DNA from 2 places in the Vallitalea guaymasensis genome. Region 1 is predicted to be linked to the other one. Evidence: riboswitches for the same ligand, from Rfam matches in the RefSeq annotation. Region 1 holds a riboswitch; the other holds the start of a gene.
What was found. Region 1 has a riboswitch for thiamine pyrophosphate ahead of thiW (energy coupling factor transporter S component ThiW). Riboswitches for the same ligand answer to the same signal wherever they lie in the genome.
Positions count from the first base shown of each region.

Region 2: it holds a riboswitch for thiamine pyrophosphate, as region 1 does, so the genes downstream of both, thiT (energy-coupled thiamine transporter ThiT) here and thiW (energy coupling factor transporter S component ThiW) in region 1, are expected to answer to the same signal.

Region 1 covers NZ_CP058561.1:5,194,144-5,201,987, forward strand. Annotated here, with positions in the region: gene HYG85_RS22430 (alpha-L-fucosidase) at 1-1,052, shown strand, start outside; TPP riboswitch at 1,113-1,220, shown strand; gene thiW (energy coupling factor transporter S component ThiW) at 1,353-1,856, shown strand; gene thiD (bifunctional hydroxymethylpyrimidine kinase/phosphomethylpyrimidine kinase) at 1,853-2,632, shown strand; gene thiM (hydroxyethylthiazole kinase) at 2,637-3,461, shown strand; partial or broken gene thiE (thiamine phosphate synthase) at 3,451-4,035, shown strand; gene thiC (phosphomethylpyrimidine synthase ThiC) at 4,078-5,385, shown strand; gene HYG85_RS22455 (hypothetical protein) at 5,468-6,010, shown strand; gene HYG85_RS22460 (GNAT family N-acetyltransferase) at 6,161-6,709, shown strand; gene HYG85_RS22465 (hypothetical protein) at 6,758-7,327, shown strand; gene HYG85_RS22470 (RluA family pseudouridine synthase) at 7,342-7,844, shown strand, end outside.
Region 2 covers NZ_CP058561.1:4,008,363-4,016,206, reverse strand. Annotated here, with positions in the region: gene HYG85_RS17195 (TlpA disulfide reductase family protein) at 1-258, opposite strand, end outside; gene HYG85_RS17190 (cytochrome c biogenesis CcdA family protein) at 338-1,030, opposite strand; gene HYG85_RS17185 (hypothetical protein) at 1,275-1,562, opposite strand; gene thiT (energy-coupled thiamine transporter ThiT) at 1,715-2,386, opposite strand; TPP riboswitch at 2,440-2,547, opposite strand; gene HYG85_RS17175 (substrate-binding domain-containing protein) at 2,676-3,647, opposite strand; gene HYG85_RS17170 (ABC transporter permease) at 3,779-4,753, opposite strand; gene HYG85_RS17165 (sugar ABC transporter ATP-binding protein) at 4,755-6,254, opposite strand; gene rbsK (ribokinase) at 6,281-7,216, opposite strand; gene HYG85_RS17155 (BtpA/SgcQ family protein) at 7,250-7,844, opposite strand, start outside.

The sequences.
Region 1 (7,844 bases):
AAAAAGATATAATAGGAGCATTAAAGAAAGCTGCAGAAGAAAGAGATATAGTTTTTACTGCATCAAGTCATAGAGCAGAGAATTATTGGTTCATGTCAGGACTTAGGGAGTTTGATTCAGGACTTGAAGATATTCAGTTTCAAGAGCCTTATGGATATGCTGTTAAGTTATTTGAGAATGATGATTTGCATGAGACTACTCATAATATTCATAGTCAAGGACCATCTACTGAGCATTTGGATAATTGGCTTGTTAGAACTTGTGAACTTGTAGATAAATATCAGCCCAAGATTGTATGGTTTGATTGGTGGATACAAAATGTAGCCTTTAAACCTTATCTAAAAAAATTTGCGGCTTATTACTATAATAGAGCTGCAGAATGGGGAGAAGACGTAGCCATTAACTATAAATTTGATGCTTTTGCAAAAGGTACTGCAATATTTGATGTAGAAAGAGGTCAATTAGCTTCTATAAGACCTAGACTATGGCAGACAGATACAGCAATAGCAAAAAATTCATGGGGCTATACTGAGAACAATGATTTCAAGACTCCTGAATCAGTGGTATGTGACCTTATTGATATAGTAAGTAAAAATGGTTGCCTATTACTTAATATTGGTCCGAAATCTGATGGAACAATTACACAAGAAGAGGAAAATGTATTAAGAAGTATTGGTAAATGGTTAAGAATCAATGGTGAATCAATATATGATACTGAATATTGGAGTACTTTTGGTGAGGGACCAACAGAAGTCATAGAAGGGGCGTTCAATGATGAAAAACGTTCACCTTTTACTAGTGAAGATATAAGATTTACATATAATGCTCCATATATCTATGCTAATGTATTAAAATGGCCTGATAATGATAAAGTCGTAATTAAATCATTACAAAAAGGAAGTAAATATTTTGCAGGTGATATAATGGACGTTAAAATTTTGGGTTATGATGATGACTTGAATTATAAACAAGACCAAGAAGGGTTGATAGTAACTACTTCTAAGACCATTAATACAACTTATCCAGTTTGTATTAAGATAAACATTAATTAAATTCAAAAGCTATTGATTATATTAATTAAATATGTTACCATATACACGAATATAAAATTAAACATTGGCTAGGGGGGCTAGTATAGCTAGCTGAGATAAAGAACGATATTCTTTGACCCTTGACCTGATCTGGTTCGTACCAGCGGAGGGAAGCTTATCGTAATATTTATTGATATGGTATTAAGGCAATCCTCGGATTGCCTTTTTGTTATTTATAGGTTTGCTTCGCCAATAAACCTCATTAAAATGTTTAATTATCTTATCAACGAGTTAATTAATTTTATGAAAGGAAATGATTACATGAAACTAGAAACTAGAAAATTAGCTTTATCTGGTGTACTTATTGCGCTAGGTGTTGTACTAAGTCCGTATCATATTCCTATTGGTGCTGCAAAATGTTTTCCGTGGCAACATCTAATCAACGTAATATCTGCAATACTATTAGGACCTGTATACGCAGTAATTAATGCAATAGTTATATCCACACTAAGAAATATTTTTGCTATGGGAACATTATTAGCATTCCCAGGTAGTATTTTTGGTGCTTTATTTGCTGGTCTAATGTTCAAGAAATTTGCTAATACATATCTTGCTGCTCTAGGTGAAGTAATAGGAACAGGGATTATTGGAGCAATAATAGCATATCCAGTAGGTATTTTATTTATGGGCAGACAAGCTGCAATATTTGGTCTAGTAATACCATTTATTATTAGTTCTTTTGCAGGAGCTGTAATAGCTGTATTACTATTTGAACTTACAGCATTAAAAAAATTAGTAATGAAAAAGAAGGTATCTATACAATGAAAACAGCGTTAACAATTGCAGGTTCAGATTGCAGTGGTGGTGCAGGAATACAAGGAGACCTTAAGACATTTGCTGCTCATGGAGTGTATGGTATGAGTGTTATTACAGCTGTAACTGCTCAAAATACAACAAAAGTATCACACATACAAGGACTTGAACCTATAACGATTTCCAAACAAATAGAAGCTATATTTGATGATATAAAAGTGGACAGTATCAAGATAGGAATGTTGTTCAACAAGCGAATAATAACAGCTATCGTTAATACTTTTAAACATTATCAATTACCTAAGATAGTTTTAGACCCTGTAATGATATCAACAACAGGGAGGATTTTACTTAAGGGTGATGCAATAGAAAGTATTGTTAAAGATATGTTTCCATTATGTAATCTCATAACTCCAAATATACTTGAAGCAGAGCGATTGACTGATACACCCATAAGTAATACATATGATATGGAAACAGCTTGTAGAAAATTATATGAGCTTGGTTCAAAAAATGTTTTGGTAAAAGGTGGACATCTGAGAGATACAGCATGTGATGTTTTATTTGATGGTAATGATTTCACATATTATAACCATAAAAGAATAGACAACCCTAATACCCGTGGAACTGGATGTGCATTATCTTCTGCCATAGCAGCCAATATCAGTAAGGGGCAAAACACTGTTGATGCAGTTAGAATGGCAAAAGATTATATTACAAAAGCAATAGCAGGAGGATTTTCCATTGGTTCAGGAGATGGACCGGTTAATCACTTCATAGAGAGGTAATATTATGAATAATTATATTGACACTTTTGACTTTGGTAAAATATATAAAAATTCAATGAAACCGTTAGTACATTATATCACTAACTATGTAACATCTAATGATGTAGCAAATATGACTCTTGCTTTTGGAGGAAGTCCAATCATGGCTGAAGCCATAGAAGAAATAGAAGAAATAACTTCAATGAGCAATTGTCTAGTAATTAATATCGGTACTGTTACGTCTATTAAGGTACAGTCAATAAAAAAAGCTATACAGGTTGCAAATGATAATAATATACCTGTAATTTTAGACCCTGTAGGTGTAGCTGCTACAAGTTATAGAAAAGAAATAGTTTTTCATATACTTGATAATTACAAAATAGATGTAATTAAAGGCAATGCATCTGAGATAAAAGCACTCCTTGGATTAAAGACCAATTCAAAGGGTGTGGATTCAGAAGAAATAGATGTAGAGGATATCGGCGTTATTGGACAGAAAGTTGCTAAGACATATAATACCATAGCTGCAATTACAGGAAAAATTGATACGGTTTGTAGTGATAGGTATGTTGCTAAGATTAATGGAGGTTCCAAGATGCTTACTTCAATAACTGGAACAGGATGTATGATATCACCATTGATAGCAGTATCATTAGCCAAATCTTGTGATGCCTTTCTAAGTAGCATTTATGGTATATCAGCTATGGACCAAGCAGCTGATATAGTAGAAAATAACTTAAAAGACCAAGAATCAGCGGGGACATTTAAAGTAAAATTATTTGATAGTATCTATAATATGAAAAACAAGAATTTGATAGATGGAAAGAAGGTAATTGTAAATGAAATTTGAAAATGAATTATATTTGATTTCAAAACAATATCCAGATTTTAATATTCTACTAGAGAAGACAGAACAAGCTCTTAGAGAGGGAATTTATATTTTTCAATATAGAAGTAAAGAAAAGAATAAAGATCTATTACATAATGAAGCTATAAAAATAAAAGAATTATGTGATAAATACAATGCCTCTCTTATAATAAATGATAGAGTAGATATTGCAAAAGAAGTAGGAGCAGATGGTGTTCATCTTGGACAAGATGATACCAGTATAAAAGAAGCAAGAGATATTCTTGGTGAAGATGTTATTATCGGAGCAACAGCCAAAACTGTTGAAGATGCCGTAAGATGTTATGAAGAAGGAGCAGACTACCTTGGAGTGGGTGCTTTATTTCCTTCACCAACTAAACTTGATGCAGTACAGATTAAGCTTAAAACATTAATTGATATTAAAAACGCTGTTCCTATACCCATTGTTGGTATTGGAGGTATTACAGCGGAAAATCTATCAAAAGAAATTAATGAGAATGTAGATTCAATTGCTGTAATTTCTGAGATTTATGATTCAAAAAATATAAAGGATGCTATAAAAAAACTAAAAGACGCTTTTTTGAAAGGAAGGAATACAATGAATTATACTACACAAATGGATGCTGCCAGAAAAGGTATTATCACAAAGGAAATGGAAATAGTAGCAAAAAAAGAAAATATGGATGTTAATGTTCTAGCTGATAAAATAGCAAAAGGTACAGTTGTTATTCCAGCTAATAAAAACCATAAAAGCATTGATCCAGAAGGTGTTGGTGATGGATTAAGAACCAAGATCAATGTTAACTTAGGTATATCAAAAGACAGTTATGATATAGATAGAGAGCTTGAAAAAGTAAAAGTAGCTATTGATATGAAAGCAGAATCAATCATGGATCTTAGTAACTATGGTAAAACTGAGGAATTCAGGAAAAAACTTATTGATATGTCCTCTGCCATGATAGGAACTGTACCTGTATACGATGCATTAGGTTTCTATGATAAGGAATTAAAAGATATTACAGAAAAAGAGTTTTTGGATGTTGTTGAAAAACATGGTAAAGATGGTGTGGATTTTGTAACTATCCATGCTGGAATTAATAGAGAAACAGCCAATACATTCAGAAGAAACCCTAGACTTATGAATCTAGTTTCAAGAGGTGGTTCTCTTATGTTTGCATGGATGCAGTTAAATAAAAAAGAAAACCCATTCTATGAACATTATGATGAATTACTTGATATTTGTGCTAAATATGATATAACAATCAGTCTTGGTGATGCATGTAGACCAGGAGCAATAGCTGACTCAACAGATGCAAGTCAAATCAAAGAATTAATAGTGCTTGGTGAATTAACAAAAAGAGCATGGGCTAAGAATGTCCAAGTTATAATTGAAGGACCTGGACATATGGCTATAAATGAAATTGAAGCTAACATGTTGCTTGAGAAAAAACTATGTCATGGTGCGCCATTTTACGTATTAGGTCCTTTAGTAACTGATATTGCACCAGGATATGACCATATCACAGGAGCTATCGGTGGAGCTGTTGCAGCTGCGAGTGGAGCTGATTTCTTATGTTATGTAACTCCAGCAGAACATCTAAGACTACCTAGTATTGATGATATGAAGGAAGGAATCATAGCCACTAGAATTGCCGCTCATGCTGGTGATATCGGCAAAAAATTACCTAACTCAAGAGCATGGGATAATAGTATGAGCTATGCTAGACAGCAACTAGACTGGAATAAAATGTTTGAATTGGCTATGGACCCAGTTAAAGCCAAAAAATATCGTGAAAGTTCAAAACCAGAAGATGAGAATTCTTGTTCAATGTGTGGTAAGATGTGTGCAGTACGTAATCTAAACAAAGTATTGAATGGTGAAGATATAAATATATTAAGAGATTAAATTACACTTTACATTTATATATTATATATGTATAATAATTAAGGTCGTAATTATACAAATATTTTAAATGAGGGTGAAAAAAATGAAAAAGTATTTTTTAGTAACAGTAGTAATATTATCCATGCTTATGTTTCAAGGATGTAGTAAATCTTCATCTAAAGACAACGAAGCTACAAAAGCAGTCTCATCTTTTATGGATAATCTAGTTGAAGGAAACTTCAAGGAAGCTTATGATAACCTTGAGACAAAAGTTGAAGATGAATTCTTCGATGAGATACAGAATAATCCTATGAATGATTTATTATTCGGTCAATTAAAATATGAGGTTGTTAGTTCAGAGATGAAAGAGGATACTGCAACTGTCAAGATTAAGGTTACACATCCAAAACTTGATGAAATCGTTGCATCTCTTATGTCTTCAGTAGATCTTAGTAATCTTGGTGACCAAGCTGGGGACAGTATCGAGAAAGGTCAAGACATGTTACAGAAAGCTCTTGACGAAGTAACAAAGGATAAAGAAATTGCTACAGAAGAAACTGAAGCTGTAATTGAATTAAAACTTGTGGATGACAAATGGGTTATTAGTGAAGGTTGCGATTTAACTGGTATCTTAGGTGTTCAATAAGTTTTAAATGATTATAAGTAAAAGATTCTGTGAGATATCTCATGGAATCTTTTTTAATATCAAATTTATATGAAATAGTTTTACATAAAAGCGTATAATAATTATAAAGGAATAAATGTTATTCATTATAGAAAGGATTGAAAACTTTATATGTTTGAATATAAAGTTAATAATGATATATCTCTTAGGTTATCCAATGTACAGGATGCTGAGGAAGTTTTCAAAGTCATAGATTCTTCAAGAAATCATCTAAAGAGATGGCTTACTTGGGTAGATTTGGTTAAAAGTGCAAATGATTGCAAATATAAGGCTTACAAAGCCATGCATCAATATGCAAGTAATAATGGATTTCAATGTAATGTAATATATAGAGGTAAAATAGTTGGCAGATTAGGAACACATAATATAGATTGGTCAGAAAAATCCACTTCACTAGGTTACTGGCTTGCAGAAAATTATCAGGGAAGAGGTATAATGACTATGTGTTGCAAAAGTTTTCTTGCTATCATATTCAATGAATTAAAATTAAATGTTGTTTATGTCTATGTAGCCGAAAAAAATACAAAAAGCAGAGCTATACCTGAAAGGTTACATTTTGAACAAAAAGGAATTAATAAGAATGCCCTAATATTAAGTGGTGCGAATATTGATTATGTACGTTATGTCATGACCAGAGAAAGATATTTTCAATATTACTAATTTGTGGTATAATCTACAGGACAAATGCTTATATGAAAGGAAATTAACATGAGACAACCAAAGGGAGAATATGGATACATTGGTTCACAAAAAAGAAGTTACTTATTATTAACGATTATAGGTTTTTTAATTATACTTACACTTTATATTATTGATAGGTATGTATTTACAAAAGGTAATGTACTATTATTGATTACTGTATTGCTTGCTTTGCCAGAAGCTCAATTTCTAGTTAAATATATTTTATATAGACAGTATAAGGAAGGCAAGGAAGAAGTTTATCGTAAATTCGAAAAGATAAGTGATAGATTAGTCTATTTATCAAGTCTAGTTGTTGTAAGAGGTAAAAAAACACTGTTCTATCAAATAGCAGTTGTAAGTGATAAAGAAATCATATTGTTGATTGATGAAAAGAAAACCAGGAAACAAGTGTTTGAGTATAAGGAACTTATTGAAAAATTAATAAAGCCAAAAGGTTACTTAGCTCAAGTAAAAGTGTACAATGACGAACAAGCCATGTATTCATATGTTATAACGCAATTATCAACACTACTGAATAATGTTGATACAGAAAATCAAGTAGCTTTAGCAAATGTATTATTAGACAATTCAATTTAAAATCGGAGACTCATATGAAAGAAATAATAGTATCAAAAGATGAAAGCAATCAAAGAGCTGATAAATATTTATTAAAATATTTTAATAAATCATCAAAGAGTTTTTTGTATAAAATGCTAAGGAAAAAGAGAATAAAGCTTAATAAGAAAAGAATAATAGGAAATGAAATTTTAAAGGCAAATGATGTGTTTCAAATATATTTGTCTACTGAGACTATACAGAAATTCAGTAATCATAGCATAAGTAAACACGTTTCTATAACTCATAAGGTAATTTATGAGGATGATAACATACTAATATGCAATAAGCCTGTTGGATTATTATCACAGCCAAATAATAGTGATAGTGTTTCATTAGTAGACGAAATAATAACTTACTTAGTTAATAACGGTGAATACGACCCCGAAGCCACCAGAGGTTTCAGACCAGGTATATGTAATAGATTAGACAGAAATACTAGTGGTATAGTAATAGCTGGTAAAAACATTAAGTCTTTACAAGAGATAAATAGGCTTAT
Region 2 (7,844 bases), 1.2 Mb from region 1:
CTGAGTATCTTGTTCGTCCTTTGAATCAGTATCTTCATCTATGTTATCATCTTCACCTGTTTCTTTATCTCCAACTGCCATTTCTCCATCTTTATCATTATCGTCTACTACATTATTATCATTTTCTTTATCCAGTTCTGATTCTATATTATTAGTGTTATTGTCATCAATATTATCTTTTTCTGACTTACAACCGGTTATTAGAATAAGTATCATCACTAAGATAAGTATAGTATTAAACTTCTTATTGAATTTCATTGTAATCACCTCATTTTATTATAATTTTCTACTTTTTATTTCATTATAATTCTTTACTTTATTACATCAGTTATACATTTTATTTCACAACTAATAGTGATAAGGTATTAGTGTATAACATTATTCCCATTATAATCATCAATACTCCGGCAACCAATTTTATCTTATCAAAATACTTATAGATCTTTTTGTAGTTATTGATGAACTTACCCAATAATAGAGCTGATATCAAAAATGGTATGGCGAATCCAATGGAATATACCAGCATCATTCCTCCTGCTTTTAGATAATTTTTTTCAAAACTGGCTAAAAAGAGGATTGTTCCGATTATGGGTCCATTACATGGTGTCCATCCAAAACTGAATGTGATTCCAAGTAATAGTGACTTAATAAAACTAGGACTGTAATTCTTATACTGATATTTCTTCTCTTTATTGAACAGCTTTGTCTTGAATACTCCTATGAAATAAAGTCCAAATATGATTATTAATATTCCTCCTGCTTTTCTGATATAATCTTGATATGTTATAAGAGTATTATTAATAACTTTGGCTCCAAATCCAAGAGTTATATTAAGTATTGAAAGACCTAACACGAATGCTATAGAATTTATTATCATTATTCTTCTGATATTCTTATTTTTCTCTAGGTCTGTAATTGTTGTTCCAGCAAGGTAACTAAAATACAATGGTAATAATGGTAATACACAAGGAGTAAAAAAAGATAGAAATCCATTAAATATCGCTACCCAAAAAGTTAATTCATTTCCCATATGCCTTCCTCCAAACTTCAAAAATGCTTAATATACTTCTTTTGATATATATTATCATTAATATCATTATATTACTATATTAAAATTAATAAATTCATACATTGTTAACATATCAGTAAATAAATTATAGGGGCTGTCGGATAATACATTTTTAACATAAATATCAAGTAAGATAGCTAAACCTTGTCTATCTTCCAAAAGTTGTGCCATCTCCAAAAATGTATTATCGACAGCCCCCTGCTTATTAAGGCAATGTTGGACCATCTTCTGTATCTTGTTGGATATTAGAAATCATTCTCTTGAACATTTCATTGTCTAGCGCTCCCGATTTAGCCATCATACCAATCTCGTGAGAGGTTAAGTTACCCATATAAGGATGATCTTTGCTGACATTTTGATGTTCTTGTTTCTTTTCAATAATTCCTTCAGGTACACCATCAAGATCATTAAAATTAGTACTGCCAAAATTTTCGCTTATACTACCTGATTCATTAGTTCTGTTTTCATTATCCTTAGAATTTATCTGCTTCATAATTAGTTCCTTTCTTTTCTTTTATTGATGTAATATATCTCTATATGATATTTTAGAAGTTGAGAACTTCTATAAGATAAGATAAAAAATAGAGATAGTTTCCTATCTCTACTTAGTGTATGTCATTATGATATTATTATCCTAAACTTGTTCTATGAAATGGCAGATCTTTTTAATTGTTTTATTGCGTCATCTACTGGTGGTAAGAATAATAGTATTACTGTTAAGAATACTTCAACCGCTATATAAGAAATGTTGTATGCCATTGAATATAAGGTTGGATTCATATTAAAATCTGCTGCATAACTAGCAAAGAATATTACTCCTGTCAAGAAGTGACAGATAAACCTGCAGAATGCTCCTATGAATAAGCCTTTCATCAAACCATTTTGTGTTCTTCTGAATAATCCTGATAAGCCAAGTGCTCCAAAAGCTATTGGATAATCCAATAATAATTGAGCAGGATGAACTACCCATGGATCAATTATCAACTGTAATAATCCATATGTAATACCACAGATTACACCTTGAGTTGTACCAAACCAATATCCGATCAGTACTATGAACAACATACTGAATGGAGTTATTGAACCACCTTGTGGAAGTCTAATTATTTTTATCTGTGATAATACGATAGCTATAGCTATTGCAATAGCTGAATAGACTAGTTCTTTTGTTTTCATGGTTTTTGATTTACTACCCACTGATACAACGATTGTCAATAATAGTAATGCAACTACTACAATTATAATTTGTCCTAAAGTTGAAGTAATAATATTTTGCAGTTCTCCACTTGAAATTGCATTTTGAAATTCTTGAAACATAATAAAATCCTCCTCATAGTTAGGAAGATATCATTGACTGAAAGCAAATTATTAACGCACTTTTGTTGCTTCCCTTCGACGGCATTATCCGTATCAGGTTATAAGGGTCAGTAATATACTATTCGTACTTTCTCAGCCAACTGGCTCCCCTAGCTAATATTTATTTCACACATAATGTACTCTAGTTTTGCAATTTTGTCAAGGGCAAGTATTAAGATTATTAAAAGACCATATATCGTATATAATTACAGCTTTATCAATTACGATATATGGTCTTTATTAATAAATATTACAAATTATCTTTATTAACCAATAATAATGGAATAATAACTTTTTCTTCTACTTCTTCTCCTTTAGCTACTTTCATAGCTGCTTCAACAGCTTTTGCCATTTGTAAATCAGGTTGTTGTTTTACTGTTGCTGACATTTCATTCTTTTCAATTGCTACAAGAGCATCATCAGTTGCATCAATACCGAATACTTTAATTTCATTTAATCTATTAGCAGCTTTTATAGTTCTAACTGCTCCGAGTGCCATTTCATCATTATGCGCATAAACAACATCTAATTCAGGATTAGCCTGAAGAATATCTTCCATTACAGCTGCCCCTTCTTCTCTTGAATAATTAGCTGTCAGACTAGTAACTATTTTTATATCAGGATATTCATTAATTACATCTTCGAACCCTTTTTGTCTATCTAATGCAGATGGAGCACCTGCAATTCCTTCTAATATAGCTATTTGACCTTTTCCATTAAGTACTTTGGCAACTTCTTCTGCAGCTAATTTTCCTGCTTCAGCATTATCGATATCAAGATGTTGTACTACTTCACCACTATTGGAAGGTCTTGTTACAGTGATTACAGGAATATTAGCTTTATTTGCTTCTTTTACAGCCACACCTATGGCATCTGAATCTACTGGATTAATAATTATGATATCTACATCTCTAGCGATTAAATCTTCTACTTGTGATACCTGTGTTTCTGAAGAATCTTGTGCATCTAGAGTTATTATATCCATCCCTAGTTCTTCCGCTTTAGCTTCTCCTCCTTCTTTCATCGTGACAAAGAAAGGGTTAGCTAATGTGGATACTGCAAAACCTACTGTAATACTTTCTTCCTTAACGACTGGATCTTTTTTTTCTGACTCCTTTGTAACTGGTTCTTTTTTTTCTGGCTCCTTTGTTTCTTCTTTTTTACAACCTGCAAAACTCATAGATAATAAAATACACATCACAAAAACTAATACTTTTTTCATAATTTAAATCCTCCTCTTTGAGTCAAGTATTGCCTTACAATACTTGCATTTGGTTTATATTTTAAATTATTACTTGTTTAATAAGTCTCTTTTTTTTAGTTTCTACATATGTAATATACTCATTAACTTTTCTATTTTTCTTTGCTTTTTATTAAAACTGCTATTAAAATAATTAAACCTCTTATTATTTGTTGGAAGAATGCTGAAACACCCATTAAATTCATTCCATTATTGATAACTCCTATTATCACAGCCCCAAGTAAAGTTCCAACTATTGTACCGATACCTCCGTTCAGAGATGAACCACCTAAAATAACAGCTGCTATGACATTCATCTCTAACCCATCACTTGCTGTAGGTTGAGCAGATAAAAGTCTTGATGTTACTATTATTCCTCCAACAGCAGCCATTAAACCAGAAACCACAAAAGTGAGAACTCTGTATAGATTAACACTGATAGCTGATAACTTAGCCGCTTCCCTGCTAGCACCTATAGATTTAATATAGATACCGTGTTTTGTTTTATTCAAAAACATAAAAGCTATTAGAAATATTCCTATTGCTATTAAGCTTGAAACCGGAATAACTCCTACATACCCTGCACCAAAAAAATCGAATTTTTCTTTCAAATTAGAAATTGGTTTACCACTGGTAATAAGTAAGGCTAAACCACGGGTTATTTGCATCATGGCAAGTGTTACAATAAATGATTGGATTTTCCCATACACAGTCAATAAACCATTTATCAGACCCATAGTAGCTCCCATCAATAAACCAGCTGTCACCCCAAGGAAAATAGAGCCTGTAATATTGATAACATATGCGGAAACTACTCCTACCAATGCCGCCATTGACCCAACTGATAAATCTATTTCACCTATAAGTATTACGCAAGTCATCCCAACAGCTACAATTAAGTTAATTGAAATTTGACGAGTTATATTAAGTAAATTCTTTGTTACTAAGAAATAGTTTGATTGAATCTGAAAAATTGTAATAAGTAAAACTAATATAATTACTAATCCTAACTCATCCTTCAATAATTTTTTAGCAATAGCAGCTATATTTATACCTTTTTTCTCATTAGACAAATTTTCTTTGATCACTTTAATTTCCTCCTAATGCTTTCATAAGTATTCTTTCAATAGTAGCCTCTTTTGCTAGCATTTCATCCATTATTTCTCCATCATGCAGTACAAGAACCCTATCACATAATCCACGTATTTCATTAAATTCAGACGACAAAAGAATAATACTCATTCCATCATCAGCTAATTGATGTATTAATTTATAGATTTCAACTTTCGTACCAATATCAATTCCTCTAGTAGGTTCGTCCATAATTATAATTTCTGGATTACCTAACAGCCATTTGCTAATTACAACTTTTTGTTGATTTCCACCAGATAAATTTTTTATTCTTAGTTTTAATTTAAGAGGTTTTACATCCATTTTTTTAAAAATATTGACAGCTCGTTTTCTCAATTTCTTATTGGATAATAAGAACTTATTAGAATTCATTTTTTCTACATACCCAACAATCGCATTATTTAAAACTGAATGTTCCAAGAATAATCCCTGTGTTTTTCTATCCTCTGGTATTAAAACTATTCCTTTGTCTTTTACATCTTTTGGTGACTTCAAGGTTGTAACTTTACCTTGTAATTCAATATTACCGGATATGCATTTATCAGCTCCAAATAAAGCATGACCCAATTCACTTTTTCCTGCCCCGATAATTCCAGTTATTCCAAGTATTTCACCCTTTTTTAATTTGAAACTGATGGGCTTATTCATTCTTTCTGACATGAAATCTTTTACTTCTAATACAACTTTATCTTTCGCACTACCTATTCTTAGTGGAAATTCATCCTTGACTTCTCTTCCTATCATAGTTTTAACCAATGTATTCATATCCACTTCGCCCATTTTGTATGTAGCTGCATTAATACCATCTCTAAGTACAGATACTCGATCACAGACTCTCTCTATTTCTTCCATTATATGAGATATGTATATCATCGTTATTTTTCTTTTTTTCATGTCTTCCATTATCTTAAATAATGTCTCAATCTCTATTCTAGTCATACCTGTTGTTGGTTCATCAAGTAGAAGTAGCTTAGCATCAATGCAAAGTGCTTTTACAATTTCTATAATTCTTTTTTGCCCCATACCCAAATCTTTTACTTTTGTTTTCGGATCTATGTTAATGTTAAAAGACTCAAGATAAGCTGTTGTCTCTTTTAGTAAAGTTTTTTTATCATTCCACCCAAAAAAATTTATTGTAGGTTCATGTCCTAAAAAAATATTTTCTGCTACACTCAGACTATCTACCAAACTAAGTTCTTGATATATAGCAGCTATTCCCTTCGTTCTCGCATGAATAGGACTATTAATTTCTGTTTTCTTGTCTAGAAGTATGATATCTCCTTCATCTCTTTGCAATACTCCAGTAAGAATTTTAATGAGTGTAGATTTACCTGCTCCATTTTCTCCTAATAGCGCATGTACTTCTCCCTCTTGTATCGTTAAATTAACTCCTTTTAAAGCTTTTACTCCTCCAAAACTTTTTTTGATGTTTTTAAGTTCTAATATATTTTGTGCCATATGCCACACCTCTAAGTAAACTTAATTTATTTGATACACTTAGTTACCTGCTCTATTGTTGGTATAGATGATTGAGCTCCCTTAATTGTAGTACTTATTGCAGCAGACTTTTTAGCAAATTCTAGAGATTCTTTATAATTAACTCCATTTGATAAAGAAGCGGCTAAAGCACCTGAAAATACATCTCCTGCAGCAGTAGAATCTATCATATCCACTTTTATAGGTTCTATTTTAATGATATTATTATCTATGTAGGCGAAAGCACCTTTTGAACCTTGAGTAATTATGGGATTCTTGAAACCCATATCAACCATTTTTCCAATGGCTTTCTTAGCAGAATCATCATCAACTACTTGAATTCCAGTAATCCAAGAAGCTTCTGTTTCATTAGGTTTAATAATATCAATCAAGAACGGTATATTTTCTGGAATCTTTTCTCTAGGTGCAGGAGCTGGATCTAGTATTATGAACATGTTATTTTTTTTAGCAACACGTATTGCTTCATATACTATTTCAGGATTAATCTCCATTGTTATTAGTAGTATTGAACCTTCTGTAAATAATTTTTCATGACAATAAATATCTTGCTTAGTTAGTTTTGTATTGGCACCAGGCGTAAATGAAATAGAATTTTCTCCTTTTTCATCAACACGAATCATAGCAATCCCAGCAGTCATGTTTTCCTTAGTTAATATACTAGAAGTAGTAACTTTATTTTTTTCCATTGAAACCTTTAATTGTTTACTGAATTCATCATCACCAAGCATACCAAAAAATTTTACATTTCCACCTAATAAAGATGCTGCAACAGATTGATTACCACCTTTTCCTCCTGAAAACATTTCAAAATTATCAGTCACTATTGTTTCTCCTGGAATAGGCATTTGATTCATATACATTACCAAATCCATGTTAATACTACCCATACATAGTATTTCGCCATTAAACTGATAACTATTCATTTTGCATTCATCCTTCCCCTGTGTACAAACACACTACCTATTTTTTTCAACTTCCACTACGAATTCTTTTACTTGACTTTCATCAATATCATTTTTCCAATTATTGTTTTTCTTGAAATAACTTCCAACAATCATTCCATCAGAATATTCCATCAATTCTCCTACATTTTCTTTGGTAACTCCACTACCAATAAGTACAGGAACATTTATATTATCTGCAAATTCTTTAACTTTCTTAGGTGTAGGTGCTTGTCCTGTTTCAAACCCTGTTACAATAAGTGCTTCTGCTCCATCTATTTGAGCATCAAGCGCTTGTTCTGTTATTGACCTATCTGATATAATAAAGTGGCTACCATGTTTTACATTTACATCACAGAATAATTTAACATTTTCTGCTGAAAGATTAGTACGATACCTGCTTAATTTTGCTCCTATTGCTTCTAAAAATCCTGCTCGAGATACATATGCATTCACATATTCAAATACTCTAATCCATTTTGCATTACATGCACAAGCTATAGCCATAGCTTCCATACCACCATTCAGGTGACAATTAATTCCTATTGGTATAGATACCGAATCTTTTACCTTAGACGCTATTACTGACATTGTAGCAATCGTTTCATGA